Regions from separate parts of the Corynebacterium auris genome, predicted to be linked through region 2. Evidence: predicted binding sites of a transcription regulator. Region 2 holds the regulator's gene; each other region holds the start of a gene.

Region 1 (7,865 bases), 1.1 Mb from region 2:
ACGTGCTGTCCGCGGGCGGTGCGCCCGGCCTCGGGCAGCTCGTAGGCCTTGAGGCGGTAGACGCGGCCGAAGTTGGTGAAGAAGAGGATCCAGTCGTGGGTCGAGCAGATGAAGAAGTTCTTCACCACGTCGTCCTGCTTCAGCTCGGCGCCGCGCACGCCCTTGCCGCCGCGCTTCTGGGACTTGTAGGAGTCGACCTTGGTGCGCTTGGCGTAGCCGGTAGAGGTGATGGTGACCACCACGTTTTCGCGGGCGATGAGGTCTTCCTCGGTGACGTCGCCCGTCGCGGCGACGAGCTGGGTGCGGCGCTCGTCGCCGTACTTGTCCACGATCTCGCGGAGCTCCTCTGCCACGAGCGCGCGCTGGCGCTCGGGGTTGGCCAGGATCTCTTTGTAATCGGCGATCTCGCGCTCGATGGCGGCGAGGTCGTCGACGATCTTCTGGCGTTCCAGGGCCGCCAGGCGGCGCAGCTGCATCGCGAGGATGGCGTCGGCCTGCACCTCGTCGACGTCGAGAAGCTCAATTAGCCCGGCGCGGGCCTCGTCCACCGTCGGCGAGCGGCGGATCAGGGCAATGACCTCGTCGAGCATGTCGAGGGCCTTGACCAGGCCGCGCAAGATGTGGGCGCGCTTTTCCGCCTCCTCGAGGCGGTAGCGGGTGCGCCGGACGATGACGTCGATCTGGTGCTGGACGTAGTAGCGCAGCATCTGGTCGAGGCGCAGCGTGCGCGGCACCCCGTCGACGATGGAGAGCATGTTCGCGGCGAAGTTCGTCTCCAGCTGCGAGTGCTTGTACAGGTTGTTCAGCACCACGCGCGGGACCGCGTCGCGGCGCAGCGTGACCACGATGCGCATGCCCACGCGGTCGGAGGATTCGTCCTCGATGCGGGCCGCGCCCGGCATCTTGCCGTTGTTGATCTGGTCCGCAATGCCGGCGATGAAGTTATCCGGGTTGACCTGGTAGGGCAGCTCCGTGATGACGATGACCTGGCGGTTGCCGATCTCCTCGATCTCCGTCACCCCGCGCATGCGGATCGAGCCGCGGCCGGTGGTGTAGGCGTCCTTGATGCCCTGGTCGCCGACGATGAGGCCGGCCGTGGGGAAATCCGGGCCCTTGACGCGTTCCATGACGGCGTCCAGCGTGGTCTTTTCGTCGGACTCGGGGTTATCCAAGATCCAGTAGATGGCCTCCGCCAGCTCCCGCAGGTTGTGCGGCGGAATGTTCGTGGCCATACCGACGGCGATGCCGCCGGAGCCGTTCATGAGCAGGTTGGGCACGCGCGAGGGCAGCACGTCCGGCTCGCGGGTCTTGCCGTCGAAGTTGGAGGAGAACTCCACCGCGTCCTCGCGGATGTCGCGGACCATCTCCATCGCAATCGGAGTGAGCTTGCACTCGGTGTAGCGCATGGCCGCCGGGCCGTCGTTGCCGGGGGAACCGAAGTTTCCTTGGCCGTCGACAAGCGGGTAGCGCATCGCCCACGGCTGCGCCATGCGCACGAGGGTGTCGTAGATGGCGGAATCGCCGTGCGGGTGGTAGTTACTCATCGTCTCGCCGACGGCCTTCACGCTCTTGACGTAGGAGCGCTCGGGCCGGAATCCGGCGTCGTACATTGCGTACAGGACGCGGCGGTGAACCGGCTTCATGCCGTCGCGGACGTCGGGAAGCGCGCGGCCCACGATCACGCTCATTGCGTAGTCGATGTAGCTGGTCTGCATCTCCTCATTGATGTCAATGGGTTTGATGCGGTCGTATTCGTCACCGCCGAGGGTGTCGTCGCTCATGGGTTACCTTTCTTTTGCCTGCGGTCATTCTAGCCGCCCTCGCGCGCTTTTCCCCCGGTGGTGGTATCACAGTGGTATGGCTATGACGCTGCGGTTGACCACGGAGGAGGACAAGGCGCTCGTCCTCCTCGCCTCCGCGTGGGGCTGCTCCAAGCAGGAGGCCGCGCGCCGCGCCATCGCCACCGCCGCCGCGCGCATGCTTGACGACGCCACCGTCACCGCCCTGGCCCGCGCCCGCGCTCAGGAATACGCCGCCACCGAGGCACGCATCCGCCGCGCCCGGGAGGCCTGAGTCGCGTGAAGGGGTTGAGCGCCGAGCAGATGCTCGCCATTGCCGACGAGGTCTGCCGCATATATAAGGTGCGCGTGCGCTCTTTCGCAGCCCTCGCCGCCTGCGCCGCCGTGCCCGGGGCGCGCATCCACGGCGCCCCGGTGTTCGATTCGGGCGACGCCGCGGCCTCGCAGCTGCGCCGGACGATCTTCGCGCTCGGCCCGCTGACAGGGCACAACGACGTTTTGGCCGAGGTCGCCGCGGGGGTGTACAGGGACTGGGTGGACGCGGGCTGAGGGCGCGGCTGGCGCGACCCCGGGCCCCGTGTTAGGTTTGTTGCTGTTGTGGTTGCAGTGGCGGATGTGACATACGGTCGCGTTACGACCCTGTGGCGGAAGAGCCCCAACGAAAAGCGGCCCCTGTGAGCGGGGGCCGCTTTCTGAATATCAACTGCTGATTTCCTACGCGGAGCCTTGCCGTTCTGTAGCATAGTTCTCGTCCCCGCCACACTACGTACAAAGGTGCTCCCATGAACATCAAGAAGACCCTGATCGCGGCCGCCGCAACCGCCACGATCCTCGCTCCCCTCGCCCCCGCCGCCAACGCACAGATCGTGGCGCCTGAGCCCAGCTCCCGCCTCCACATCCCCGCCAGCATCGTAGACTTCTTCGAGGGCCTGTCCCCGCTCAACCGCCACGACACGGAGCAAGCGCTGAAGGTCGGCACCGCCGCGATCTTGATCAACTCTTCCCTCGGCATCCTCTCCAGCGCCATCGCCATCCCCCTCCGGCTCTCCAGCGGCGCTAGCTAAGTCCTCCGCCCCCTGGTAGGGGCCTTTTCTTGCTGGCTTGTTCGATTGTATGTTCGAACGTGTGGAGGTGGTGTCGGGGACGAGTTTTAGGCTAGGCGGCACAGTACTAGGGAAAGGGGGTGCCCGTGTCCACGCCGCTGAGCTCGCTTGTCGACGCCATCTCGAACGCCACCGGAGAACTCTCCGCGCTCTTCTCTGCGCCCGAGCGCCTCGCCTTCGCCGACGTGCGCGCCGATATGGAACGCCTCTACTCCTGTCTCGACGCCCTTGCGGGCATTGACGCCTCCTTTGCCTTCCTCGCCGACCGCGACGGCGCTGGCGCGGCCGTCGGCGCCAACCACGCGACGCAGTACCTCACCGACGTCCTAGGTCTCTCCCGCGCCGAAGCGCGCAGCCGCATCAAACGCGGCCAAGATCTCTTCGGCGAGCCGGAGGTGCCCTCCCTGCCGGCCGACCCCGACCCGGACCCGCAACGCGAGCGAGCCCGCGCGCAGGAGGCCCGGCGCCTCAAGCACGCCCGCCGCGCCCGCGCCGCTGCCCGCACCCGCGCCGGCGCAGTAAACGGGGAAAAACAGCGGATCATCCAGCTCTGCCTGCGCGACCTTAACGAACACGCCAACCCCGGCTACGACGAACTGCACGCCGCCGCCCTCGAGGAAGCGACCACCCGCGGCCCGGAGGACCTACGCCGCTGGCTGCGCGACAAGGTCCGCCGCGCCAACCTCGCCGGCCGCGACTACGACGGCGAAAAGGACCCCTACGCGGCGTGGAAGAAGCGCTCCATCAGCTTCGGCCGCCTCGACGGCGACGGACTCGGCCGGGTGACCCTGCAGCTCCCCCGCGCGGAAATGGCCCTGCTCAAGGCACTCATCCAGCCCGGCTACGCGCCCGGCACAAACGTCTCAACCGCCCCGGCGGAGGACCGCCGCACCCGCGCCCAGCGCGGCGCCGACCAGTTCGTCTCCATCCTCCGCAGCTACGAGCACGGCAAACAGGAGCGCGGGCGCGGCGCTGCGTCCATCATCCTCTCGCTGACCGCCGACGACCTCACTGCCGCCGACCGCGACACCCTCTTTTCCACCAACACCGGCATCGACCTCGACGCCCACGACATTCTCCGGCTCGGCCTCAGCGGCTCCGACTTCGTCCTCGAACTCGACCCCGTCACGGCACTTCCCCTCGCCCTGGGCCGCACCCGCTTTGCCAACATCGGGCTCAAGCTCGCCCTCTTCGCCGCCCAGGGCGTCTGCGCCTGGGCCGGGTGCGACCGCCCCGGCATGGAGCTCGAAGCGCACCACGTCCTGGCCTGGAAGAACGGCGGCCTCACCGACATCTCAAACCTCGCCGGGCTCTGCCGCGAACACCACCGCTGCGTCAACGACGACAGGGACGGGTACCGCAACAAGGGCTTCGTGGACATCAACTGCACCACCGGCCGCGTCGAACACCACCCCGCCGACGGCTCCCCGCCCCGAACGAACGAGACCCACGGGTACCACGCCTCAGCCGGTGCGCGCATCCGCAACCGGGCGGGGCCCGCGGCCTAGGCCAGCTTCTCCTCGTAGAAGCGAACAAACCGGCGCCCCACGACCTCCGGGTCACGCGCCCACCTGTTGTGCCCGAGGCCCCCGTCGAGCTGTTCCACCGCAGCCTCGGCGGCGGGCACGTGCTGCGCGAGCGCCTCCGCCGAAGCGACCGTGCAGTCCTCGTCGTTGGCGAAGCGCGTCAACAGCACCGGGACCTGTACCGACGCCACCGCCGCGGGGTAATCCGCCCCAGCGATGTGGCCAATCTCGTTCGTGCGCGATAACCGCGCCCACTCTCGGACGTGTCGGCCGGCCTGACGGCCGTAGCCGGCGAGGTCAAGCCTGCCCGCCGGCCAAAAACCCAGGGTGCGCGACACACCCGACATGACCGGCGCGCCCCAGCCGATGCGGCGCCTGCTGCGCCCCGTAAACGACTTCCAGTACGGGCTGCCCGTGCCCACGCCCATCATCCCGATCGCGTTCTGCTCCCCCGCGAGGGCGCTGGAGAGATAGAGGATTCCGACCTGGCCGCCCATGGAGTGCGTCAGCAGCACGACAGGGTGATCGGCGGGTAACCCGAGGACGTCCTTGGCGGCGCTGATGGTCAGCGGGTAATCCTCCGTGACCAGATTGTGGTAACCCCACGTGCTCGAGCGCGTCGCCCGCGCCGTGCTTGTGCCCTGCCCGCGCAGCTCTCCGATGGCCACCGGAAACCCGCGCCCGCTGAGCCATTCGGCGATTGGGGTGTAGTAGCGGGCGCCCATCCCGAAGCCCGGCCAGACCACCACCAGGGGCTTTTCCTTACCCTGCGCCGGAAAGAGCGAAACGGTGCTGGTAGAGCTGTCGGGCAGCGTGATATCGACGGAAGCCATGTCAGGTGAGTGTAGTCAGCGGAATGTGATCCCGCTCTCAAACAAAAGACGTAGCAGCGGCCGAGCTGATCGCTTCCTTCACCTCGCGCCGCAGCGCGCGGAACTCCGGCAGATCGCTCACAGCGCCGAGGTCGCGCTCCTCGGCGTAGAAGTCAGGCACGTCGTACACGCCCACGATGCGCCCAGGCTTCGCGGCCATCACCACCACACGCTGGCCGAGCAGCAGCGCCTCGTCCACCGAGTGGGTGACAAACACGATGCTCGGCTGACCCGCCGCCCAGATGTCCAGCAGGTCGGCTTGCAGCTGTTCGCGGGTGAAGGGGTCCAGCGCCCCGAAAGGCTCGTCCATGAGGACCACGCGGGGTGATTGCGCCAGCACGCGGGCGATCTGGGCCCGCTGCTGCATCCCGCCGGACAGCTCGTGGGGGAACCGCTCCCGCGCCTCGGTGAGCCCGACGACTTCAGTGAGCCGGTCGGCGGCCTTCTCCTGCTCGGCGTCGCCGCTAAGTGACGCCCCGAAGCGGATGTTGTCCTTCACCCGCAGCCACGGGAACAACGTCGGCTGCTGGAACACCACCCCACAGTGGTTGCCTGGGCCCTTTACCTGCTTGCCCGCCACCGAGATGGTTCCGGTGCTCGGCAGCAGGAAACCCGCGATCAGGCGCAGCAGCGTCGACTTGCCGCAGCCGGAGGGCCCGACGACGCAGACGCGCTCGCCGGCCGCGATGTCGAGGCTGAAGCGCTGCAGGCTGGGCACCTCCTCGCCGTCCTCGGTGGTGTAGACGTGGGAGATGTTGTCAAGCGTGATCATTGTGCGTTTCCTTCCTCCGTGAACACCACCGCGTCGCGCGCCTGTTCGCTGGACAGTGGCGCGGCAACCTCGCCCTCGCCGGCGAGGAAGGCGGACGTCCTCTCCAGCGCCTCGGGCACGCCCGCGAGCTGCTCGCGCTGCTCCTCGTCGCCCACGATGTGCAGGCCGTCGAGCTGGTACAGGATCTCCTCGACGCTAAGCTGCGCCTCGTTGGCATTGCCCTGGGCGAACTCCTCTGGCTCGTCTTGCCTCACCCGCGCCGCCCAGTCCTGCAGGTCGAGCCAGGTTGCCAACAGCTCGGGGTTGTCGTCGGTCCAACTGCGCGCAGCCAGCGTGAAGTTGTACGTCGGCGCCCCGGCTTCAGCGACGTCCGTGCTGGTGAGCACGATGTGCCCCGAGTCCGCGAGGTAGGCCAGGACTGGGTCCCACACGTAGGCCGCGTCGATGTCGTCGGACTGCCACGCCGCGGGCAGCGCATCCGGGGAGAGGTTGACCAGCTCCACGTCGTGGGTGGGGTCCAGTCCGGCCGTGCGCAGGGCGTTGAGGAGGCTGTAGTGTGCCGTTGAGGAGAAGGGCACCGCGATCCTCGCGCCGCGCAGGTCGGTGATGCTCGTGATCGAGTCGTCCTTGGCCACGAGCGCCTCGGTGTCGCCGATGACGGCGCTCACGCGCGGGATGACAACGTCGAGGTTCAGCGGCTCGCTGAGGGCTTTGGCCGAAGGGGTTGAGCCCAGGAAACCGACGTCAATGGAGTCGGACGCGAGGCCCTTCACCACGTCCTGGCCGGTGGGGAAACGGATCCAGCGCAGGTCCGCGTTGGGCATGCACGCCTCCGCCAGGCCGCGGTCACGGACGTAGAGCTCGGTGCCCAGGATCACCTGGTAGCCAAGCCGGATCTCCCCCTCTGCGGCAGAGGGCTCGACGGGGCACTCGGCGTTGACGCGCTGCTCGTATTCGCTCGCCGGGGTGCCCACGCACCCGCACAAAACCTGCGCCGCGGCCACAAGGAGCACGGCGGCCGAAATCTTGGATGTCATCGAAGGCTTATCCCTTTCCGCGCCAGGGGGCCCAGCGCCGTTCGGCGTAGAGGAAAAGCTGATCCATTCCCACGGCCACCACGCCGATAACGATGATGGAGGCAATGGTCAGAGAGGTATTCAGCTGGGTTCCGGAGATGAAGGCCAGCGCACCGATCCCGGGGATCCCGTCGTTGAGCTCCGCGGCGATGATCGCCGACCACGCCATGCCGTTGGCCAGGCGCATGCCACTGAGGATCTCGGGCAGCGCCCCAGGGATGGTCACGCGCTGGAGCACCTGGGCGCGGTTCGCTCCCATCGACTGCGCAGCGCGCACCCAGTCGTGGCGCACCCCGATGACACCCGAGGTGGTGGCGACGGTGACAGCGGGGAAGGTGGCCAAAAACAGAAGGATGACCTTCGAGGTGTCGCCGATGCCGAACCAGACGATGAGCAGGCCGATGTAGCCCAGCGGGGGCAGCGCCCGCATGAAGCTGACGTAGGGCTCGATGATCGCTCGTACGACGCGGTTCGACGCCAACAGCCAGCCGAGCACGACGCCGAAGATGATGCCCGCGCCGAAGCCGACTGCGACGCGTTGCACGGTGGCCAGCAGGTGCTGCCACAGGAAGTAGCCCTGAACGCCACAGGTGCGGCGGGCGCTGCCCTCGCCGTGTTCCTGGCAGAGGTTCGTCTCCACCAGCTGCCTGGCCACGTCCACCGGGGACGGCAGGATCACCGGGCTGATCTGTGAAAAGTGGGTGATAGCCCACCAAA
Region 2 (7,865 bases):
TCATCGAGCTGCTCAAGGAGCTGCAGGACAAGCTCGGGTTCGCGCTCGTGTTCATCTCCCACGACCTGGCGTTGGTGGCCGAGGTGGCGCACTCTGTCACCGTGATGTACGCCGGCCAGGTGGTCGAGCAGGGCTCGACGGTGGAGATCCTGACGGATCCGCGCCACGAATACACGCGCGGTCTGCTGGGCTCCGTGCTCTCCATCGAGGCGGGCGGCGATCGCCTGCACCAGGTGCCCGGCACCGTGCCCTCGCCCGCCGAATACCCGAGCGGCGACAGGTTCGCCCCGCGCTCCTCCCACCCGTCGGTGGGGTTGCAGTCGCCCCCTGTCATGCGCAATGTGCCCGGCACCAACCACTACTACGTCGACCTTCTCGACGAGCTCAAACCCGCCGCGGAGCTGGAGCGGCAGGGCAGGCTCGACAAAACCGGGCTGACGGATCAGGACTACGCGGAGTATGCCGCCTCGCTCCAGGACGAGACTGGAAAGGACTAAACGATGAACGCCACCCCTCCACATGCCACAGCGTCCGAGCCGATCATCGCGCTGGAGAACATCTCGGTGCGGTTCAAATCCCGCACGGGGCCAATCTTCAGGCCGAACTGGGTCGACGCCGTCACGGACGTCAGCTTGAGCGTCATGCCGGGCGAGACGATCGGGATCGTGGGCGAATCGGGCTGCGGAAAGTCGACGACCGCTAACGTGATGTGCGGTCTGCAGGCCCCCACGAGCGGGACGGTCCGTTTCAACGGGCGCGACGTCACCAGCCGCAGCGCCGAGGAGCGCCGGGCGATGGGGCGCGTCGTGTCCGTCGTGTTCCAGGACCCGTCGACCGCTTTGAACGGGCGTATGACGGTGAAGGAGCAGTTGCTCGACCCGCTGCGGGTGCACGACGTTGGGACCAAACAGGAACGGGAAGAAAGGGTGCACGAGCTGCTCCGCCTCGTCGGCTTGCCCGAGGCGGCCCTCGGGGCGCTGCCCGGTCAGCTCTCCGGCGGGCAACGCCAGCGTGTCGCTATCGCCCGCGCGCTGGCGCTTAACCCCGAGGTCATCATCGCCGACGAGCCGACGTCCTCCTTGGACGTGTCGGTCCGCGCCCAGATCCTCAACCTTTTCAACGACCTGAAGGCCGACCTCGGCCTGTCCATGGTGTTCATCAGCCACGACATCCAAACCGTGCGCTACATTTCGGACCGGATCTGCGTCATGCGCGGCGGCCGCATCATCGAGGAAGGCGAGGCGGCGAGGGTTTTCGCCGAGCCGCGCGACCCCTACACTCGGAAGCTGCTTTCGGCGTCGCCGTCGCTGCTCCACCCGGCCTCATAACTCTCACGAAAGGCGTCATTGCACATGCACGAATCACCCCGCGAACTCTCCGGCGTCATCCCTCCCGTCGTCATCGCCAGGCACGAGGACGGCACGCTCGATAGCGCGTCCTATCGGCGCAATCTCGAGCGGCTTATCGACGCCAATGTCCACGGCCTGTTCATCCTCGGCTCGTCGGGCGAGGGAGCGTTTGTCACGGACTCGGAGCGGCTGCACATCCTGCGCGACACAGCCGCCGTGGTGGCCGGGCGGCTGCCCGTGTTGGTCGGGTGCATCGAAACACAGACCGCGAAGGTGATCGAGGCGGTCACCACCGCCGAGGAAAACGGGGCGGACGCCGTCGTCGTGACGGCGCCCTTCTACGCCCTCGGTGGGGAGGCACAGGTGGAGCAGCACTTCCGCCTCATCCACGCCGCGACGCGGCTTCCGGTCTACGCCTACGACATCCCGGTGTGCGTCCACGCCAAGCTCGGCACCGACATGCTGATCAGGCTGGGTAAGGAGGGCGTTCTGGCCGGTGTGAAAGACTCCTCGGGCGACGACGTCGGTTTCCGTTTCCTGGCCCAGAAGAACGAGGCCGCCGGCCACCCGCTGCGGCTGTTTACCGGCCACGAGGTGGTCGTCGACGGCGCGTACCTGTCGGGTGCGGACGGCTCCGTGCCGGGCCTCGCCAACGTCGACCCAGACGCCTACGTGCGCCAGTGGGACGCGTTCCAGGCCGGGGACTGGGAGGCAGTGCGCCGCGAGCAGAACCGGCTCGCGGATCTCATGCTCATCGCCTCCCAGGCAAGCTCGGTGACGGGCTTCGGCGCCGGCGTCGGCTCGTTCAAGGTCGCGCTCAAACTCCTCGGGGTTTTCACGTCCGACAAGATGCCCGACCCGGTCCCGCAGCTCACGGATGAGGAAGTCGCGCTGATCCGCGCCGTGCTCGTTGCGGCCGGGCTGCTGGAGGGCAACGAGGAAGGCTCCGATAGCCTACGCCAGTGAGTAATTTCATTGGATGGGCCGTCCACGGCGACGGCCGGAGCGTGAGCCCGGGGTCGGTGGTGGCCCCGGACGAGCGCCTCAATTGGCCGCGCACCATTGGCATCGGCATGCAGCACGTGGTGGCCATGTTCGGCGCCACCCTTCTCGTTCCCACTCTCACCGGGTTCCCGGTGAATACCACGCTTTTGTTCTCCGGGCTGGGCACGATCATCTTTTTGCTGCTGACGCGCAACAAGGTCCCCTCCTACCTCGGCTCCTCGTTCGCGTTCATTGCCCCTCTCACAGCCTCCCAGCAGTACGGTATTGGGGCGCAGCTGGGCGGGGTTCTCGTCACGGGGCTCGCCCTCATCCTGATCGGAGGAATTGTCGGCGCGGCGGGCAAACGGGTCATCGAGGCGGTCATGCCGCCGGTGGTCACCGGGGCGATCGTCGCCCTGATCGGCTTCAATCTTGCCCCGACGGCGGTGGCGAACGTCGAAAAGCAACCGCTCATCGCGTGTGTGACTCTCGGGACAATCCTGGTTTTTACCGTGGCGACGCGCGGCATGGCGGCGCGGCTGAGCATCCTCGCCGGGGTCGTGGCCGGCTGGGTCAGCGCGGCTGTCAGCGGAGGGCTCGCGGAGGACGCCCTGGAGCAGATCTCGCAGGCACCGTGGATCGGGTTGCCGCAGTTCCACACGCCGCAGTTTCATCTCTCGGCCGTGCTTGTCACGCTGCCCGCGGTCGTCGTGCTTGTTGCGGAAAATGTCGGGCACGTCAAGGCGGTGGGGGAGATGACCGGGAAAAACCTCGACGGCTACCAGGGCCGCGCCCTCATCGGCGACGGCGTGGCCACCACGCTCGCGGGTGGATTCGGCGGCTCGGCAACAACCACCTACGCCGAGAACATCGGGGTCATGGCGGCGACGCGCGTGTACTCAACGGCTGCCTACTGGGTCGCCGCGCTTTTCGCGATCGCCCTGGCGTTCATCCCGAAGTTCGGCGCGGTGATTTTCACCATTCCCGTGGGGGTTCTGGGCGGGGCCTGCCTGGTGCTCTACGGACTCATCGGTATGCTCGGCGTCCGCATCTGGCAGGACAACCGCGTGGACTTCACCAACCCCGCTAACCTCACGGCCGCGGCGGTGGCGCTGATTGTGGGCATCGGCAACCTGTCTCTGACGGTAGGCCCGGTCCAGCTCGAGGGCATCGCGCTGGGGTCGGTGGGCATCATCGCGGTGTACCCACTGATGCGGTGGGCGTTTCGCGCCATCGGGGAGGGAAGCTACGACGGGTTTGCGCAGGCTGAGGCTACGCGCCGCTCACAACGACGAGTTCGATCCCGTGATTTTCGAACTCGGTGAGCAATGAGGTGGGTGCGGCGTCGTCGATGATGAGCACGTCGATGTCCGCCAGGCCGGCGAAGCTCACCAGGTAGTCCGTCCCTAGCTTTGTCGCATCGCACAGCACCACTACCTTGCGGGCGTTGGTCATCATCGCCGCCTTGACCGCAGCTTCCTGCGGGTCCGCCGAGGACAGGCCGTGGTCGACGGTCAGGGCGTTGGTGCCGATGAAGGCGACGTCGGCGGTCATGAGCGCAAGGGTACGAAGCGGCGTGTCGCCGACAACGGCCTGGGAGAGGGCGCGCACGGTGCCGCCCAGCAGCTGCACGTTGGTCATCCCCTCGCCCGACAGCTCCAATGCGACGGGCAGCGAGCGGGTCACGATGGGCCACGACGTCGTCCGGGGGTCATCGACAAGCAGGGTGGCCAGGCTGCTGATTGTCGACCCGGAGTCGAGGAAGATTCCGTCTTCGGAAGAGTCCGGCAGGTAGTCGAGGGCGGCGCGGGCAATCGCGGTCTTCGCCGCGGAAGCGGAGCGGTAGCGGGCATCGAGCGGCATTTCGGCGGTGAGGAAGGACTGGCTGGCCACCGCGCCCCCGTGGACCCGGTGGACGCTGCCCTCCCTGCTTAGGGCGGCGAGGTCGCGCCGGATAGTTTCGGCGGTGACGTTAAAGCGCTCGGCGAGCTCGGTGACGCTGACCCGGCCTTCAATGGCCGTCAGCGACGCGATCTGCCGTTTGCGTTCTTCTGCGTGCATGCGTTGCCTCCGAGCGCATCAAAAGTTCGGGCGCGACCGGACCGGGCGCGCCCCTCGGGTGGGAGCGGGCGGCCTAGCCGTCGAGATTGGATGCAATAAGTTCGGCGATCTTCTCCACGGCCTCGGCGTTGGCGGAGGTGACGGTCACCTCGTCTCCGAACTCCGCCCCCATAGCCATGATCATCAGCGAGGAGGCGGCGTCCGCGCCGTCCTCGTCGTCTTCGCCGACCAGGGTCAGGGTGATGTCCTCGTCGTACTCTCCCGCCGCTTCGGCGATGACGGACGCGGGGCGTGCGTGGAGCCCAACGGTGGAACCGACTTTCACGGTTGTAGAGGCCATGGTGGGAAACCTTTCTGCTTGAAGTTTCACGTCTGCGACGTACCCCGCCCAGTGTAGAGGCCAGTGCACAGCGGGCGGGCTAGAGAGTCCGGAACACCGACACGACGCGGCCCATGATCTGGGCTTCGTCGCCCTTGATGGGGGAGAAGGCGTCGTTGTGGGGAATGAGCCACACGCCGGTGGAATCGCGGTGGAACTCCTTGACGGTTGCTTCGCCGTCGAGAAGCGCGGCGACGAACTCGCCCTCCTCGGCGACAGGCTGAGAGCGGACGACGACCCAGTCGCCGTCGAGGATGCCGGCGTCTCGCATCGACTCGCCGACGACGTGGAGCATGAACAGCTCACCGTCGCCGAGCAGTTCCCCGGGCAAGGGTAAGTAGCTGTCGACGTTTTGCTCGGCGAGGATCGGCGAGCCAGCCGCGATCTGCCCGACGACGGGAATGTAGCGGGCGGGGGCGGCGTCTTCGAAAGGTGCCTCCGGCGGCGCAGCCTTCGCGCCCCGCTTGGGCGCTTCGGGCAGGTGGCGCAGGTCGACAGCGCGGGGTTTGTTCGGGTCCCGGCGGAGGAACCCCTTCTTCTCCAGCTCCTTGAGCTGATAGGCAACCGACGAGGTGGACTGTAGGCCCGCCGCGTCGCCGATCTCGCGGATGCTCGGCGGGTAGCCGCGCAGGACAACCGCGTCGCGGATGACCTCGAGGATGCGCCTCTGGCGGTCCGAGAGGACGCTGGTGTCGAGGCTGCTGGGGTCGTACTTCTTGCGTGCCATGTCTTGGTGCCTTTGTTCCTTTGTTCCTTGCCTTGCTGCTAGTTGGGGGGGTTGCGCGGGATCAGTGGTGTTGAGTTGTGGCCTTGCGCCGGGAGCCTTGCGTTGGCACGAACGCCACAACGCCGGACCCTTCGTTACGGCCCAAAAATACCAGACCTGGCAAACATGTTCGACCTTTGCGCGCTCGATGTGGACACGTGTGTGTTCGAGCGCTATAAATCGAACATAAGGGCGAGAGTCGAACATTCTGGCGAGTGTCAAGTCGGCGCGTCCGCCCGGTTTATAGCCTGTAGGCACAATCCATCTTCACACGGAAGTGAGACAGCGATGACCATGACTTCTCCCCGCTACCACGGTACGTACGACGTTTCCTCCCGAGCCCTTCGCGGTAGCGCACCGGCCGCGGTCTGGGACGTCCCAGAGGTGCCTGTGCGCTGCTCCGCTGCAGCCGCGGTGCGCAGTCTCGGCAGTGATGTTCGAACGGGAGAGCGTTCGAACGCGGGGCCGGATGGCGGGGAGGTGAACGCGCGTCTATCCCCCCGCGAAACCCGCGCTAGCGCCCTGATGGGGGCCGTATTCGGCCTGGCTCTGCTGGTGGGGTCAGCGCTCGGGGGCGCCTTCGACTCAGACGGGCAGCCATCCGGCCCGGTGGCGGCCACTAGCGGGGTGCTCAGTGCAGTTGGGCGCTAAGGGGTTCTGTAGGGAGCGCGCACCCCGCGGATTCCCGCGGAGTAAGCTCGGAGCCTGTTCCGGTCCGATTTCGCAGCGGCACGGCCAGGAAGGCAGGCTCTGAGTGTATTGCCCGTTTTGCCACAACGAACAGTCACGCGTCATGGACTCCCGGGTGGTCGACGCGGGCTCGGCGATCCGGCGCCGCCGCGAATGCACGGAGTGTGGGGGGCGTTTCACCACCGTGGAGAAGGCCGTACTCACCGTTGTCAAGCGCAACGGTGTCAGCGAACCCTTTGACCGGGACAAGCTTATCGTCGGCGTACGCCGCGCCTGCCAAGGAAGGGACGTCTCGGACGATGCGCTGAAGCGGCTCGCCCAACAAGTGGAGGAGACAGTGCGCAGCCACGGTAGCTCCCAGGTCAACGCCAACGACATCGGCCTGGCGGTGCTTGAGCCGCTGCGCGTGCTGGATGAAGTGGCCTACCTGCGCTTTGCCTCCGTATACAAGTCATTCGAATCGGCCGACGACTTCGAATCCGAGATCCGCCTCATGCGGCGCAAGGACCGCGAGGACTTCTAGCCCTAGGTCAGTTTTTCGATCATCTTCTCCACGCGCCGCTGGCTGACGGGCTTCGCGGTACCGAGACGCTGGGCGAACAGGCTGACCCGCAGCTCCTCAATGCGCCACAGGATGTCCTTGTAAGCGGCGGTCTTCTCCCGTCCCTTCGGCAATCGAGACATCCGCGCCGCAAGGGTGGCCTTGACGGAATCGATCACCGCTTGGCGGTCGGCGTCCCTGTCGGGGTCGATGTTCATGTCCTCGAGCCGGATACGCATCGCCTCGACGTAGCGCGGCACGTGCTGCAGGCGGCCCACTCCGTGGACTGTGATCGCGTGGGCGGGCAGGTAGAAGTCGAGCTGGGAGCGCATGTCGTCGATCGCCGGGCCCTCCCACGAGCGCAGTTCCTCGCGCATGGCGGACCACTCCACAAGCGCCGGGGCAACGGCGACCACGGCGCGGCGGACGGCGCCGGCCACCTCGGGCTTCACGCTCGCAACGAGGGCCTCGAACTCCTCCGGGGTGCGCACCGGTCCGCCGTGCGCCATCATCAGGTCGCGCACGGCGGCGACGCGGGCGTCGTCGACAAGCCCGGCCGCCCCGCCGTGCGGGTAGTTGTCCACGGCGACCTTCTGCCGCAGCGGCAGGCCCTTGGTCATCTGGTGCGCGTTGACCGTGACCTCCCGCAGGAGCAGGGTGAGGGTGGCGGTGAGCATGGAGGCGTCTGCCGCCTCCTTCGTCGGGTGGACCGTGACCTTCACGCCATCGGCCGTGGCCTCAAGCGCCGGGTAGGCGTCGACCGTGTTGCCGTCTATTGTCGTGCGCACCGTCTCCGCGACCTCGCCCAGGCTCGCCCTGGTCCACTCCTGCACGACCTCCGACTCCGAGCGGCGGCCCGCCTGCGAGACAGAGGAGCGGATCTGCCCCGCCTGGCGCTCCTTCAGCGCAGCGAGGTCCTTGTCGTGGTCGATGGTCTCGCCGCGTCTGCCGATCGCCGCGTAGGTGATGCGCAGGTGCGGTGGCAGGGCGCCGGGACGGAAATCGCCCGCGTTGACCCCGGAGCCGCCCAGCTCGCGCAGGGCCGAGGCCAGCTGCTCCACCAGCTCCGATTCGCGCGGTTCGAGCTTCGGCAGC
Region 3 (7,865 bases), 530 kb from region 2:
GTAGCCAAATTACACCCGCCCAGCCCGTTAGCTTTGTGTCGTAGATCTCCCTGCCCGAAGCGGGGGTAGCGCATGCGCGCGCAATGTAGACCGTGTAGTCTACTTAATGGAGACGTGGCGGTCTAGATAGAGCGTGTACACTTGCGCCCAGAAACTGGACATCGGGTGCGGATGCACCCCAACCACGAAAAGGGAGACATCATGGCACAACCCAAGATCGCTGCAAACGTTCTCGACCTCATCGGCAATACCCCGCTCGTCGAGCTTCACGACGTCACCGGGGACGTCAAGGCCCGCGTCCTCGCCAAGCTGGAGTTTTACAGCCCCGCCAACTCGGTCAAGGACCGCATCGGCAAGGCCATCGTCGAGGCCGCCGAGGCTTCCGGCGAACTGAAGCCCGGCGGCACGATCGTCGAAGCCACCTCCGGCAACACCGGCATCGCGCTCGCCCTTGTCGGCGCCGCCAAGGGCTACAAGGTCGTTCTCACCATGCCGGAGACCATGTCCACCGAGCGCCGCGTGGTCCTGCGCGCCCTCGGCGCCGAGATCGTGCTCACCCCCGGCTCGGCCGGCATGAAGGGCGCAGTGGAGAAGGCCGACGAGATCGTCAACTCCACCGACAACGCCATCTTGGCGCGCCAGTTCGAAAACGACGCCAACCCGAAGATCCACTACGCCACCACCGGCCCCGAGATCTGGGAGGACACCGACGGCGAAGTCGACATCCTCGTCGCGGGCGTGGGCACCGGCGGCACCATCTCGGGCGCGGGCGCTTACCTCAAGGAGCGCAAGCCCGAGGTGAAGCTGGTCGCCGTCGAGCCCGCCGCATCCCCCCTGCTGACGAAGGGGGAGGCCGGCCCGCACAAGATCCAGGGTCTGGGCGCGAACTTCATCCCGGGCACCCTCGACCGCGAGATCCTCGACGAGGTCATCGCCGTCCCCCACGAGGACGCCGTTTCCGTCTCCCGCGAGCTCGCCCGCACCGAGGGCATCCTGGGCGGCATCTCCACCGGCGCAAACCTGAAGGCCGCCCTCGACGTGGCCGCCCGCCCGGAGAACGAAGGCAAGACCATCGTGGTCATCGTCCCCGACTTCGGCGAGCGCTACATCTCCACCATCCTCTACGAGGACATCCGCGACTAAGCGCATGCTTCTCGACGCCCGGGCGGTGTTACACTCGGCACACATGTGGAAGGCCGTGAACATGATCCGGGAAGACCTGCGCAATGCTCGCGCTCACGACCCGGCCGCCCGAGGCGATATCGAAAACGCAATTGTCTACTCGGGGCTCCACGCCATCTGGATCCACCGAGTTTGCCACTGGCTGTGGAAGCGCGAGGTCCGGGGCCCCGCGCGCGTCCTCGCGCAGTTCGCGCGCTTCCTCACCGGCGTTGAGATTCACCCCGGCGCCACCATCGGGCGCCGCTTCTTCATCGACCACGGCATGGGCGTCGTCATCGGTGAGACCGCAGAGATCGGCGACGGCGTCATGCTCTACCACGGTGTCACCCTGGGCGGCCAGGTGCTCACCCAGACGAAGCGCCACCCCACCATCGGCGACAACGTCACCATCGGTGCCGGTGCCAAGGTGCTCGGCCCCATCACCATCGGGGCGAACTCCGCCATCGGCGCCAATGCCGTGGTGACCAAATCGGTCCCGCCGAACTCCATCGCCGTGGGCATCCCCGCCAAAGTGCGCGAGCGCCGGGCCGAGGAGACCAAGCACCTCGTCGACCCGGACAAGTACTTCGACCCCGGCAGCTACATCATCTAGCTGGGGCCGCTCACCGCACTACTCCGGCGAGCAGCCCTGCTCTTTCAGCCAGGCGATAGCCTCGGCTTCGGCGTCGGTAGTACGCACGTCCGGCTGGATCGGGTCCTCGGCGAATTCCTCCCCGGTCCGGGCCTTGTCTTTCGCGGTGGTGATGGTCATGTGGGCCCCGTCGTAAAGGTCGATGACCATGTTGGCGGAGGCATAGCCTGCAGTGGGTTCGCCGAAGCTGCGGGAGCGCTCGAGCCCTCGGAAGGCCAACATCGTAGCTTCGCCGGAGGAAGCGGTGTCGGCGTCCACGAGCAGGGCGACCGGCACGTCGCGCTTACCTCCTTGCGTGGTCACTGGCGTCCCACCGCCTCTGACGGAGTTGCCATCGACGGTGACATCAGTGGTGCCGAATCGTGAAACGAAAGAGAGAGCTGGGCCGTCGGGAAGCAAGGGCGAAACGCCCGCGACCATGGGGCCCATGTCCCCGCCCACATTGCCACGCAGGTCAACGACCGCGCCGCAGGCAGCGTGCGCGAGGATCCCCTCGGTGAGGGTGTCGGCGTACGCCTGCACGTCGTCGTGACGCGAAACGTCCGGCACTGTGGCGAAAGCGACGTCACCACGAGGCACCACCGAAGGATCGCGCTGGTCCGGATCTTCAGCCGAGTCCTCGCCCGCGGGGAAGATGTTGGAGTGTTTCCCCCCAGCCGCCTTAATCACCTCGCGCAGCGACGCGTGCGTGTCCTCATAGGATTCAACTCCCCGGACCTGCCGCAATGCGTCATCCTTCACCGCTGAAAACTCTTCCGACTCTGCATAGATACCAAGCCTCTCCGCAACTCGTGCCACGTCTTTCGCATACTTCTGCGGAGACGGCTTAAAAAGGTACTGAGTCGTGCCCGTGAGCGCCCCGGTGGTCGCCGGTCCCCATGTGTAGGCTGCGGCGGCGAGGGCGACGAGCACCACGGCAACTACGACGCCACAGCCGGTTGCGATTTTCTTTCCGCGTGTCACAGTTCATTCCTCGCATGGAAGACAACTCACCGCAATAGAGTACTGAGTAAATATCTTTGGACGCGTTTTCCCCGCGGCCTTGCAGAAGCGATCACTTTACCTCGCACCCGCATCTGTCAGCGCCCCCAGGCGCCACAGCCACAGGCCGGGAACGTGCGGGTGTTAGCTGCGCCTAACCGCCACGCAGCTGCTTCTCCCGGGATCGCAGGAGATGCGTGCCACGACTGCCTTTACGCCCGAGAGTCCGCAATGCGGATTCGGCCCGCGGGGTGCGGGGTTGGGAGAGTTCGCGGTGTGGGGTCGGCCCTCGCGCCGAGCGGAGCCCCCTGAAAAGTCCGCATTGCGGACTCCCTCACGTGGGATGGGGGGTCGGATAGCTCGCCCGCGCTTGTCGGAGAGTGTCCGTTTGTTTGTGTGCGGGGGCTTGGTTTACAAGTAGTTGGCGAACCGGTCTGGGTAGGCCACGGATAGTTGGTTGATGGCTTGTTTCCACCCTGAGGTTTTCGCCCCTTCAATATAGCCGTTGCAGTCGATTGCCCGCTTCGCTTTTTTCGCGCGTTGGGCGGCGCGTTTGTCCTCGATGTTGCAGACCATCAACCACAGCGTCTTCAACGCCGCAGCATCCGTGGGGAATTGGCCACGGTTGCGGGTCGCTTTCCGCAGCTCAGCGTTAAGCGACTCGATGGCATTGGTGGTGTAGAGCACCCGGCGAGCTGCAGGCGGGAACTGCAGAAACGGTATAAACCTCTCCCACGCATCACGCCAGACCTTCACCGACTGGGGGTACTTCCGCCCCAGTTCCGAGGCTTCGAAGGCATCGAGGGCGGCGCAAGCGGCGTCCTCGTTCGGTGCGGTGTAGACCTGCCGCAGCGCGCTGGATACAGATTTGCGGTCCTTATAGGACACCCACCTGTTGGCGGCCCGGATCAGGTGCACGATGCAGGTTTGTACCATCGAGTTCGGCCAGGTCGCTTCCACGGCCTCAGGCAGGCCTTTGAGCCCGTCGCAGCAGACGATGAACACGTCATTGACTCCACGGTTCGCCAGGTCCGCGCACACGGATGCCCAGAATGCAGCCCCTTCATTGTCGGCGATCCATAGTCCCAGGATGTGTTTGGTCCCGTCGATGTCGATGCCAACAGCCATGTAGCAGGCTTTATTGACCACCCGGTGACCATCGCGGATTTTCACCCGCAGCGCGTCGAGGAAAATGACCGGGTAGAACTCATCGAGCTGACGGTTTTGCCACACCATCACCTCATCGAGGACCGCATCGGTGATGGTACTGATGGTATCCGGGCTGATGTCCACCCCCAGGGTCGATGCCAGGTGGTGCTGGATATCGCGTACCGTCATTCCGCCGGCGTAGAGCGAGACGATCATGTCATCGAGCTCTGTCAGCCGGCGTGCCCCTTTCGGCACCATGACCGGGTGAAACGTGCCCGCTCTATCCCGAGGCACTGTGATGTCCACCGGGCCGTAGCCGGTGCCCACAGTTTTGGTGTACGACCCGTTGCGGTGATTGCCACCGTTTGAGGGGCTTACCTGGGCTTTGGCCGCGCGATCTGAGTGCCCGTACCCCAAATGGGCGTCCATCTCCGCCTGCAGACCCGCGTTGATCGAGGCTTGCAATAGACCTTTGACCAGGTCGCTGGCATCGTCGACGGAGGTTGATAGCTCGCCGATCAGTGCGGCGATTTCCGGGTTTTCCATCAGCTTCGCGCTGATCTCGTTGACCCTGCTCGGGTCATGGCCTTTCTTCGGTGACACGGTAGTCATTATCAGTGAAACTCCTTCTGGATCAGAGCCTCACACACAAACTTCCTGACACCCTCGCTTGTCGAAAAGTAGCCCAAAGAGTCCGCAATGCGGAGTCTGCGGGGCTGCGCGAACCGGGCGCCACGAAGGATCCCAATGCGGGGTCCGGGTGACTGCATCAACGGTCAAGTCAGTCCGCAATGCGGACCTTACGCACCCTGTTCAAACACGCGCTCTATACACCCCGCCATAAACCTCAAAACAGCAGCTAGACACCCATGTCCAGACCCCCTGCTACCGTACAAAACGAACACACGATCTACACCCAGGGGGACTATATGCACACGCCAACCATCACCACCGACAGCACACCAGAACACATCGCCGCGACCATCGAAAACAGCTTCGCAGCATTCACCCGCCACAAAGCCACCACCCTGCACACCATCGCGCTTTTCGACGCCCTCAACCTCGCCCGCCACTTCGGCGCCAGCACCACCGCACAATGGCTCATCCGAACACTCGCCCTGCCCAACTCCACCGCCCACGAATACGTCAAAATCGCCCGCGCCATGAAACGCTTCACCACCCTGGCCACCGCATTTTTCGACGGCACCACCAACTACTCCAAAATCCGGCTCATCCTGCCGCTTCTTACCGATGACAACGAAACCGAACTCGTCGACCTCGCCTGCACACTCGGCTACCACGAACTCGAACTCGCCCTGCTTCGCTACCGCACACGCCCACCCACACCCACGAGAAAAACCTACGTCCGGCTCAAAACACAACCCAACGGGCGCCTGCGCCTGTGGGCCGACTTCAACCCCGCCGAAGCAGCCCGACTCACCGCCGCACTCAAAGTCGGCGAACTCGCCTGGCACGACGTCGACTGGCACACCCTTTTAGGAAGCGACGGCTACCTCGACACCAACCACATCACCACCGAACTCAACCACCACACACCCCGCCACTGCACCGGATTCGGCCCACCAATTAGCGAACACCTCGTCAGCGCGTTCATGGGCATGGTCAACATCGCCCTAACACAGCCCAACAACCCGCTGCGCGCCCCCGGCGCCCACGTCAACATCGTCATGACCACCGACGGAAAAGCCTATCTGCCCACCAACCCCGGCGCACCATCCGACGCAGTGAAAAACTTCCTCGCCAACGCCGACTACCGCATCAACACGGTCGACGACACCGGCCTCGTCCTCAACACAGGAAGACGCTTCCGCCTAGCCACCAACGCACAAGTCAACGCGCTGATGCTCATGTGGCGCGGACAATGCGCCATGCCCGGCTGCACCCACACACGCTTTATCGAAATGCACCACATCCACGACTGGGCCGACGGCGGACCCACCGACCTCGACAACCTGCTCCCCCTATGCTCCGCCTGTCACAGCCTCGTCAGCGACGGCGCAGTAAAAATCCTCCGCGACCACGCAGACACCCACTTCCTCTACCCCGGCGGCATACGCTACGTAAGCCACAACTACGGCCTACCTATCCGCAACGACAACGCACGCACCCTCACCGAATACAACGACATCACCTGGGCCTAGAAACCACAGAAAAACGCCGGAGGACCGAGCTGTTAGGCAACGAGGTCGGCGTAGTCGGGGTTCTTCTCGATGAAACGCGCCACCGCCGAGCACTGGGGGATGACCTTCAGGCCGTCGCTGCGGGCGTCGTCAAGCGCGAAGGCAATCAGCGGTTTGGACAGGCCGCGGCCCTGGAACTCCTCGTGGACTACCGTGTGCGGCAAAACGCGCACGCCGGCGCGGTCCTGGAAGGTGGCGTAGCCGGCGAGCTGGCCGTCGACGTGAATTTCGTACTGCCCCTTCTCCTCGTTCTTCAGCAGGTCGGGGGTTGTGTTCTCGGACATTGTTGCTCCTTTCTCTGGGAAGGTGCCCCAGCATAGCGGACCAGAAAAAGGAAACCGTACGAAAAATGCCCCTCCCAGTATCCCGGGAAGGGCATTCAATGTGGCCAGAGCCAGGATCGAACTGGCGACCCCACACTTTTCAGGCGTGTGCTCTACCGACTGAGCTATCTGGCCGGAACTGCTCCGAGGAGCTGTTCTGCGACCCTGACGGGACTTGAACCCGCGACCTCCGCCGTGACAGGGCGGCGCGCTAACCGACTGCGCCACAGGGCCGTATTTTGTTGTTTCTGCCTGCGCCAGCCGCGGCTTTTTACTGCCTCACACTGTCGCGTGCACGAGTTGATACTCTACACAGACGCCCGGAAACTCTACAAATCAACAGCTTAGGCACCGTTTTTACGGAGCGCTGCCAACGGCAACGAAAAAAGCGGCCGACACTCCGAAGAGCGCCGACCGCCTACCGCGACCCTGACGGGACTTGAACCCGCGACCTCCGCCGTGACAGGGCGGCGCGCTAACCAACTGCGCCACAGGGCCATATTCTCTTGTCTGGACCGCACCACCGGCGGGATCCACGTACCCCCAACGGGATTCGAACCCGTGTTGCCGCCGTGAAAGGGCGGAGTCCTAGGCCACTAGACGATGGGGGCCCGCTGCATAAAAAGCGCGTTGCTCCCGTGCAGCTCGACTATCATAAACCAGCGCCTTTTACCGCGCCAAACCTGCTGGCTGGCGCTTTTTTCTCCCTGTTCACCTGCGAGGACGTTTGGCGACGCGGCCTCGGGGCACGGGGGTAAGGTCTCTGCCATGGACACTGCCAGGGACACTGCCACGGACGGCAACTACGGCTACAGCGCCGACAAGGACCGCTACATCGCCCGCCTGAAGCGCATCGAGGGCCAGGTGCGCGGGGTCGAGCGCATGATCGAGGACAACAAGTACTGCGTGGACATCCTCACCCAGATCTCGGCCATCACCTCCGCGCTCGAAAACGTCGGCCTGGCCCTGCTCGATGAGCACCTCTCGCACTGCGTCGCCGGCGCGATCGAGGACGGCGGACAGGAAGCCGTCGAGGCTAGAATCAAGGAGGCAATGCAAGCAATTAAACGGATGGTGAAAAGCTGATGGCAACCGCGAAGATTTACGACGCCGAACTGCAACCGACCAAGGAAGAAGTGGCCGCTTCCAACTCCCGGATCGTCGAGCTATCCGGCTCCTACCGTGTCGTGGACCCCGAGGACGTCGTAGGTATCGAGGTGCTAGTAGGCAAAGACTCCGACGACAACGTTGTCCAGCTCGCCCTCACCTATCGCCCCGCCGAGGAAGCCTTGGACACCGAGCTTTTGCGCATGCAGCACTCGGTCTTGGGTGAGCGCTCCGTGGCCTACCTCACCGATGACGCCGTCGCCGTGCGCGAGATCATCGCCACGATCCTGC
Region 4 (7,865 bases), 110 kb from region 2:
CAGAGATCGACCGCGCCGAGGAAGAGCTGCGCGCGGCGCGCGAGCGCGTGCAGGAGCTGGCGGGAACGCTCGAGGGGGCGAAGCTCGCGGCGGAGGAGGCGCGCGTCTTCGCAGCGGGGGCGACCTCGGCCCTGCGGGAGCACGACGCGAACCTCGAGGCATGGCGCCGCGACCATCGGCGGCTGAATGATCAGGTTGAGGCCAACGAGGCCGAACATAAACGCGCCAGCGAGCGGGCGGAGCAGGCGGAGAGCCGCCTTGAGCGGTGCCGCGAGGAGCTGGCCGAGACCCGCGAGAGGCTGGCGCGCGTCGAGGATATGGAGGGGCCGCAGGAGCCTTCCACCGCGGCGCGCGACGCGGCAGCCGGGGCGCTCAACCAGGCGAAAGCCGTCCAGATGGAGGCCACCCTCGGGCTGCGCTCGGCGCAGCAGGGGGCCGACGCTCTCGCCGGGCGCGGCGACGCGCTGCGCCGACAGGCGGAGCACGAGCGCCAGGCCAAGGCCCGCCACGACGCGGCGGTAGCGGCGCGACGGGCCCAGGCGGAGCTGGCGGGGGTCGTCGCTGCCCGCACTCGCGATGTCGTTTCCCGCGTCGGCGCCGCGCTGGAGCAGGCGGCGGTGGAGCGCGACCGGCTCACCGCAGAGCTCGCTTCCCTGCGGGCGCGCGCGCAGCAGGCCCGCAGCCAGGTCGCCGCCACACGCCAGCAGCTGGAGCGGCTGGGAGACAGGGCGCACGCCGCCGAGATCGCCCGCTCCCAGGCCCAGGTGCGCATCGACGAGGCGGAGGCGAAGATCACCGAGTCTCTCGGCATCTCCATTCCCGACCTGCTCGCGGGGTACACGCCGGGCGAGGACTTTGACAAGGATGCCGAGGCGGGGCGCCTCGCCCAGGCCGAGAAGGATCTGCGTTCTCTGGGCAAGGTCAACCCACTCGCCCTCGAGGAGTACAAGGCGCTGGAGGAGCGCTACAGCTTCTTGTCCACGCAGCTTGACGACGTCCTCCGCGCGCGCCGGGACCTTTCCGGCGTGATCGAGGACATCGACGCCCAGATTCTCCAGCTGTTCACCGACGCCTGGCGCGATGTGGAGGCGGAGTTCCCAGCGGTGTTTCACACGCTGTTTCCGGGCGGCGAGGCCCGCCTCGTGCTCACCGAGCCCGGTGACATGCTGGCCACCGGGATCGAGATCGAGGCCCGCCCGCCGGGCAAAAGGGTCAAGCGCCTGTCCCTGCTATCCGGCGGGGAGAAGTCGTTGACCGCGCTGGCCTTTCTCGTGGCCATTTTCCGGGCGCGGCCCAGCCCCTTTTACGTGCTGGACGAGGTCGAGGCCGCGCTCGACGACGTCAACCTGCGCCGCCTCATCGCGCTTTTGGAGGAGCTGCGCCAGGACTCCCAGCTGCTCGTGATCACCCACCAGAAGCCGACGATGGACGTGGCCAACGTGCTCTACGGGGTGACCATGCGCGGCGACGGCGTCACACGCGTCATCTCCCAGCGCATGAGTCCCGCGGGCACCGCCCCCGAGAGTGCGGGTGAGTAGCCGCGGCCCGCGGGCATTGCTGGCACTATGGACGCCATGGATACAACGACCATTGTCTGGATCATTATTGCGGTCGTGGCGATCGTCCTGCTCATCGTGGGTCTGGCCGTCGCGGGTAACCGCCGGAAGAAGACGAAGACCGTCTCCTTTGACAAGACGGACGAGCCCAAGGAGCTGACCCAGCAGGAGAAATCGGGCAACTACCAGGCCAAGGGCGGCTTTAACTTCACGCAAGCCGAGGCCCAGCCGGACCTTGTACGCCGCGACGGCACGCCGGCCGGGGGCTCCACGGTGGCCTCGGCCGCGGCGGCCGCGAACGTGCCCCCGGAACCCCCGGCGCCCGACGACCCGGTCGTCGAGGAGGCCTCCGCCCAGCCCGAACCTGAGATCGAGCCCGAACCCGAGGTGGAGCTGACCGAGGAAACCGCCGACCTCGTGGAGGCCGCGGAGCCGACGCCGGAGGAGCCGGTCGAGACAAAGGAAACCGATCCAGAGGAGACCGAGCCGGAGGCGGGGGACACGCTCGAGGAACTCGTCGATAAGCAGCGCGAGGTCGAGCAGGAAGCCGAGGAGGCGGCGGCTGCCGCGGCGGTCACCGCCGAGGTTGCTGAGGAGGCCCGGCAGGACGGCGCCGTTGCCTCGGAGGACGCTATTGTCAAGGACCACGAGCCGAGCGAGGATCTCGACGAGATCGTGCCCGCCGCGGGGCGCATCGGCAGGCTGCGCGGCCGGCTCTCGCGCTCGCAGAATGCGATCGGCCAGGGGCTGCTGGGCATCCTCACTGCGGGCGACCTCGACGAAGACGCCTGGGAGGAGATCGAAGACACCCTCATCATGGCGGATCTGGGCGCGAATTTGACCATGAAGGTCACCGACAGCCTGCGCTCGAAGATCGCCGAGCGCGGCGTGGCCAGCGAGGCGGGGGCGCGTGCCATGCTGCGCGAAACGCTCATTGAGGCGGCGCGGCCCGAGATGGATCGCTCCCTCAAGGCGATGCCTAACGACGGCAAACCCGCCGTCATCGTCATCGTCGGCGTCAACGGCACGGGCAAGACCACCACGACGGGCAAGCTCGCTCGTGTCCTCGTCTCCCTGGGCCACTCTGTGGTCCTCGGCGCGGCCGATACTTTCCGCGCCGCGGCCGCAGACCAGCTGGAGACGTGGGGCCGCCGCGTGGGCGCGGTGACGGTGCGGGGCAAGGAGGGCGCCGACCCGGCGTCCGTCGCCTACGATGCGGTCGCCACCGGCGTGGACCAGGGCGCCGATGTCGTCCTCGTGGACACAGCCGGCCGCTTGCACACGTCCACCGGCCTGATGGACCAGCTGGGCAAGGTCAAGCGAGTGGTGGAGAAGAAGACCCGTGTGGACGAGGTGCTTCTGGTTCTCGACGCCACGGTGGGCCAGAACGGCATCACCCAGGCTCGCGTCTTCCGCGACGTCGTGGACATCACGGGTGTCGTTTTGACCAAGCTCGACGGCACAGCGAAGGGCGGCATTGTCTTCCAGGTGCAGGAGGAGCTTGGCGTGCCGGTGAAACTCGTTGGCCTCGGCGAGGGCGCGGACGACCTTGCCCCCTTCGAGGTCGAGAGCTTCGTCGACGCGCTGCTCGGGTAGTGCGTCCTACGCCGCGCTTGCTAGGCGGCGAAAGCGAATTCGGGCGGCAGCGGGGCCGTCGGCGGCTCCTTCGGATCGGGGATCGGCGGCTCCTCGACCGGCGCCTCGGGCGGAAGCGACGGGTCGGGGGCCGGAGTGAACGCGAAGGTGAGGCCGTACTCGCGCTCCAGCTTTTTGATTCCGGCGAGGCAGGAATCGAGGTCTCCGTCGACGTCGTAGCGGTCGCACAGTGTGTGGCAGGCCGCATTGAAGCGGGCGTGGTGGGCGCGGGAGCGGCGCCTATCACTGATCGGGGTTGTCCAGCGCGGCGCCGTGGGAGTGATCTGCTCCCGGAAGATTCCTTTGTTTTCACTGGCGATCCATGTTCCGTCCGCGAAGAGCCAGATGGTGTCGCCCGTGCGAGGGTCGGGGACGTAGAAGGCGCGGCGGTCGGTCTTGAGATTGTGGTGCGCTTGGCACAAAGAATAGAGGTTGTCCGGGGTGGTGGCCCCGCCTTGCGCGTAGGGAATGCGGTGATCGAGTTGGCAGGCCTCGGCGGGCTGGTGGCAGTCGGGGAAGACGCAGGTGCCGTCTCGGTGCCGCACATAGTCGGCCATCGCTGGGGTGGGCCGGTAGCCCGCCACGCGCTTTTCCGCGGCGTCAGCGGTGTTGGTTACCCGCGGCGGGGTGGCATCGAAGAGGGCGTAGAGGGTCTCTAGGTCATCCGAGTTGGCCCAGCCAAATCCGGCGATGTGGATGGAGCCGTGTGGGGTGGCGGGGGCGTAGAGGTTCAGGACGGGCTGGACCGAGGTAGTGATGTCTCCCGCGAGCAGTTTCACGAGGGTGTCGGCGAGGCTGAGCTTGTGCTCGCGGGCGACAGCCCTAACGCGGGCGCGGATGCAGGCCATGGTGGCGCCGTTGGTGACCAGCTCGACGCCGTAGCGCTGGCCGTGCTCGTGGGGGATGGGGAAGAAGGAGGCCTCGTTGGCCGGGGTTGGGGCAGTTTCACGCTTCGTGCGGGCAACGGGGTTGAAGTTGACGGTGGCGTCGATCGTGGCGATAGTCCGGCGTAACTTGCGCGTAATGGCCCAGATGCTGGGCAGTAGTTGTCCGGGGCGGGTGAGGGTGAACATGGCGACGAGGGCGGTGTCGAAGATCGCCCAGGCTTCGGCCGTGGTGGTTTCGGGCAGGACAGACAGGGTGCGGTCAATGGCGTCGAGGCGGGCTATGTCGAGGAGCTTTTCTTTGTGCTGGAGGGCGCGCAGCGCGGGAAGGTCGCGCAGGCGGGCGTAGCCGTGGATGCCCCGGTAGATGAAGCTCTTACTGCGCCTGGTCATCGCCATCAGATCCGCGACGACTTCCTCCTCGTCGGCCCCGAGCAGCGGCTCTGCCGGATCGGCGTAGCGGTGGAAGATGAGGAACTCTCCCTCCGTGATCATGCGCGCACCGTGCACCCGTGGATCGTCGTGGGTGTCCATTGCTCCCCCTAGTGTCCCTAGTGTTCCCCGTTTGAGTTACTACTATGGTATCGAACAAAGTAGCGATAGTCAACCGTTTAGCGGCCAAAAAAAAGCAAAAGTTCGTTCACGTGAGCGATTACTTATTCGGTCCGGAACATGTGACTGTCATCTCAATCAATCGGCCGCTATTCCATATGCCATACCTATCGAATTACGATGAGCCGGTCATTCCAATTGAATGACAGGTAGATATTGAAAGAGGTGATGGCTATGACTGCGGAACACATCGCGGCGGCATCGGGAAATGCGAGCTGGATGCTTGTATCTGCGAGCCTGGTCCTGCTCATGACGCCGGCGCTGGCGCTGTTTTACGGCGGGATGTCCTCGCGGCGCAGTGTGCTCAACATGATGATGATGTCCTTCACAGCGCTCGGCGTCGTTGCGGTGGTCTACGTGCTGTGGGGCTGGTCCATGTCGTACGGAACCCGGTCGCTCGGGGGAGTGGTGGCCAACCCCTTCGAGTTCTTCGGGCTGCGCAACTCCACCGTCGACGCGAACGGCAATTACATCGACGGGGCCAACGGCTACGCCAACGTGATCGACGTTTGCTTCCAGCTCACCTTCGCGGCGATCTCGGTGGCGATCATCTCGGGGGCGTTGGCGAGCCGGGTCAAGATCGGTTCGTGGGTGATCTTCGCCGCGGCGTGGGCGACGCTGGTTTACTTCCCGCTGGCCCACATGGTGTGGGGTGGCGGCCTGCTCAGCCACCACGAAAGGTCCGTCGCGGCTTGGATGTTCGGAACCGAAAACGGCGAGGCGCGCGTCGCGCCGATCGACTTCGCCGGGGGCACCGTCGTCCACATCTCGGCAGGCACGGCCGCGCTGGTGCTGGCGCTGATGGTGGGGCGGCGGGAGGGCTTCCCGCAGTCCAACTCTAGGCCGCACAACCTGCCGCTGGTCATGCTCGGAGCGGCGCTGCTGTGGTTCGGTTGGTTCGGGTTCAACGGGGGCTCCGCGTTCGCGGCCGCGGGTCTCGCGGGGCTGGCCTGGCTGAACACCACCGCCGCGGCGGCGGCCGCGATGCTCGGCTGGCTGGGCGTCGAAAAGCTTCGCGACGGCCACGCCACATCCCTTGGGGCGTCCTCGGGCGTCGTCGCCGGGCTGGTTGCCATCACGCCCGCGGCAGGGGCGTTGACTCCGGTGACTTCTCTCCTCCTCGGCCTCGGCGGGGGTGTGCTCGCCTGCTTCGGGGTCGGTCTGAAGTACTGGCTCAACGTCGATGACTCGCTCGATGTCGTCGGGGTCCACCTCGTGGCGGGCGTGTGGGGCACCATCGGCCTTGCCTTCGTGGCCAATGGCACGGGCGTGCTCACCGGCGGCGGAGCGGACGGGTGGCGCCTGCTGGTCGTGCAGACGGTGATTGCCCTCGCGGCTATCGTCTTCGCAGGGGCGATGACGTGGCTGATCACCCTGGCCATCAAGCACACGCTCGGCTGGCGGGTCACCCGGGAGCAGGAGTTCGCTGGTATCGACTACTCCGTCCACCGCGAGACCGGCTACGACATCGGCGGCCCCGGCATGCGCCCAGGCGGGGTGCCGCGCGAGAGCCTCGCGGACGGAAATAAAAGCAGGCCGCGGTCCCCGGAACGGGCATGAGCCGGCCGAGGGGAAAGGATCAAGCAATGAAACTCATCACAGCAGTGGTCAAGCCATTTACGCTAAGCGACGTCCGAGGGGCGCTCGAGGCGGTCGGGGTCCACGGCATCACCGTGACGGAGGCGCAGGGGGCCGGACGCCAAAGCGCCGCCGTGGAGTACTATCGCGGGGCGAAGTACTCCTCCTCTTTCGTGGCCAAGGTGAAGATCGAGGTCCTCGTCACCGAGGCGCAGGAAGCCGACGCGCTCGAGGCCATCGTCGCGGCTGCCCGGACGGGCGAGGTCGGCGACGGCAAGGTGTGGGTCAGTGAGGTGAGCAGGGTCATTCGCGTGCGCACCGGGGAGGCCGACGAGGCCGCCATCTGAGGCAGGGAATGTGCCTGGGGGCCCGCCCACGCGCTAGGCTGTAGCGAGTTCAATTAACGCCCGTTTCTTAGCCTATCGACGCAACAAAGGGGAGTGCCCACCGTGTTCGAGTCTCTGTCCGATCGCCTACAAACAGCCTTGGGGGGCCTGCGTGGCAAGGGCAAGCTCACAGAGGCTGATATTAACGCCACGGCCCGCGAGATTCGTCTCGCCCTGCTCGAGGCGGACGTCTCCCTGCCGGTGGTGCGGGCCTTCATTAAACGCGTCAAGGAGCGAGCACTCGGCGCCGACGTCTCGGCCGCGCTGAACCCGGCGCAGCAGGTGATCAAGATCGTCGACGAGGAGCTCACCAACATCCTCGGCGGCGAGACCAGGCGCCTCAGGCTGGCCAAGAACCCGCCGACGGTCATCATGCTCGCCGGCCTCCAGGGCGCGGGTAAGACCACGCTGGCCGGCAAGCTCTCCAATCACTTGGCGAAGCAGGGGCACACGCCGCTGCTCGTCGCGTGCGACCTGCAGCGCCCGGGCGCGGTGCAGCAGCTCCAGATCGTCGGTGAGCGCGCCAACGTGTCCACCTTTGCCCCGGACCCCGGCACATCCACCGACTCGTACGAGCACGAGATGGGTTCCTCCCACGGCGACCCTGTGGACGTCGCAAAGCGCGGCATCGAATACGCGCGTCAGAACAAGAACGACGTGGTCATTATCGATACCGCGGGCCGTCTCGGCATCGACGAAACCCTGATGAACCAGGCGCGCGACATCCGCGACGCCGTCGACCCGGACGAAGTCCTCTTTGTCATTGACGCGATGATCGGCCAGGACGCCGTGACCACCGCCCAGGCCTTCGCCGACGGGGTGGATTTCACGGGCGTCGTGCTGACCAAGCTCGACGGCGACGCGCGCGGCGGCGCGGCTCTGTCCATCCGCGAGGTCACGGGCAAGCCCATCCTGTTTGCCTCCACCGGCGAGAAACTCGACGACTTCGACGTCTTCCACCCCGAGCGCATGTCCAGCCGGATCCTCGGCATGGGCGACCTGCTCACCCTCATCGAGCAGGCCGAAACCGTCTTTGACCAGCAGGAAGCGGAGAAGGCCGCCCAGCGCCTCGGCTCCGGCGAGCTGACGCTGGAGGACTTCCTCAACCAGCTGCTGATGGTGCGGCGCATGGGGCCGATCGGCAACCTGCTCAAGATGATGCCCGGCGGCAGCGCCATGAGCGAGATGGCCGATATGGTCGACGAGAAGCAGCT

Evidence for each region. Region 2 encodes LexA, which represses DNA repair genes until DNA is damaged. Its sites were predicted from a motif close to CGAACANNTGTTCG; they were not measured.
Region 1: CAURIS_RS00060 (HNH endonuclease signature motif containing protein) is a predicted target of LexA. The motif match lies at 2,906-2,919, and genes of this name have one in related genera.
Region 3: CAURIS_RS09170 (HNH endonuclease signature motif containing protein) is a predicted target of LexA. The motif match lies at 4,842-4,855, and genes of this name have one in related genera.
Region 4: CAURIS_RS07185 (HNH endonuclease signature motif containing protein) is a predicted target of LexA. The motif match lies at 4,725-4,738, and genes of this name have one in related genera.

Annotation. Positions count from the first base shown of each region.
Region 1 is NZ_CP047047.1:9,281-17,145, reverse strand. Features, by position in the region: gene gyrA (DNA gyrase subunit A) at 1-1,781, opposite strand, end outside; gene CAURIS_RS00075 (CopG family transcriptional regulator) at 1,858-2,073, shown strand; gene CAURIS_RS00070 (TetR family transcriptional regulator) at 2,079-2,348, shown strand; gene CAURIS_RS00065 (hypothetical protein) at 2,582-2,863, shown strand; gene CAURIS_RS00060 (HNH endonuclease signature motif containing protein) at 2,989-4,410, shown strand; gene CAURIS_RS00055 (alpha/beta fold hydrolase) at 4,407-5,261, opposite strand; gene CAURIS_RS00050 (ABC transporter ATP-binding protein) at 5,299-6,072, opposite strand; gene CAURIS_RS00045 (taurine ABC transporter substrate-binding protein) at 6,069-7,109, opposite strand; gene CAURIS_RS00040 (ABC transporter permease) at 7,117-7,865, opposite strand, start outside.
Region 2 is NZ_CP047047.1:1,384,186-1,392,050, reverse strand. Features, by position in the region: gene CAURIS_RS06700 (dipeptide/oligopeptide/nickel ABC transporter permease/ATP-binding protein) at 1-497, shown strand, start outside; gene CAURIS_RS06695 (ABC transporter ATP-binding protein) at 501-1,328, shown strand; gene CAURIS_RS06690 (dihydrodipicolinate synthase family protein) at 1,353-2,315, shown strand; gene CAURIS_RS06685 (uracil-xanthine permease family protein) at 2,312-3,658, shown strand; gene CAURIS_RS06680 (DeoR/GlpR family DNA-binding transcription regulator) at 3,606-4,394, opposite strand; gene CAURIS_RS06675 (HPr family phosphocarrier protein) at 4,468-4,734, opposite strand; gene lexA (transcriptional repressor LexA) at 4,814-5,500, opposite strand; gene nrdR (transcriptional regulator NrdR) at 6,294-6,752, shown strand; gene hrpA (ATP-dependent RNA helicase HrpA) at 6,755-7,865, opposite strand, start outside.
Region 3 is NZ_CP047047.1:1,914,340-1,922,204, forward strand. Features, by position in the region: gene cysK (cysteine synthase A) at 202-1,143, shown strand; gene epsC (serine O-acetyltransferase EpsC) at 1,187-1,774, shown strand; gene CAURIS_RS09160 (S41 family peptidase) at 1,793-2,554, opposite strand; gene CAURIS_RS09165 (IS256 family transposase) at 3,206-4,555, opposite strand; gene CAURIS_RS09170 (HNH endonuclease signature motif containing protein) at 4,873-6,105, shown strand; gene CAURIS_RS09175 (GNAT family N-acetyltransferase) at 6,138-6,428, opposite strand; tRNA gene CAURIS_RS09180 (tRNA-Phe) at 6,530-6,602, opposite strand; tRNA gene CAURIS_RS09185 (tRNA-Asp) at 6,628-6,701, opposite strand; tRNA gene CAURIS_RS09190 (tRNA-Asp) at 6,892-6,965, opposite strand; tRNA gene CAURIS_RS09195 (tRNA-Glu) at 7,006-7,078, opposite strand; gene CAURIS_RS09200 (metal-sensitive transcriptional regulator) at 7,236-7,553, shown strand; gene CAURIS_RS09205 (CG0192 family protein) at 7,553-7,865, shown strand, end outside.
Region 4 is NZ_CP047047.1:1,490,202-1,498,066, reverse strand. Features, by position in the region: gene smc (chromosome segregation protein SMC) at 1-1,538, shown strand, start outside; gene ftsY (signal recognition particle-docking protein FtsY) at 1,566-3,152, shown strand; gene CAURIS_RS07185 (HNH endonuclease signature motif containing protein) at 3,173-4,609, opposite strand; gene CAURIS_RS07180 (ammonium transporter) at 4,862-6,247, shown strand; gene CAURIS_RS07175 (P-II family nitrogen regulator) at 6,274-6,612, shown strand; gene ffh (signal recognition particle protein) at 6,715-7,865, shown strand, end outside.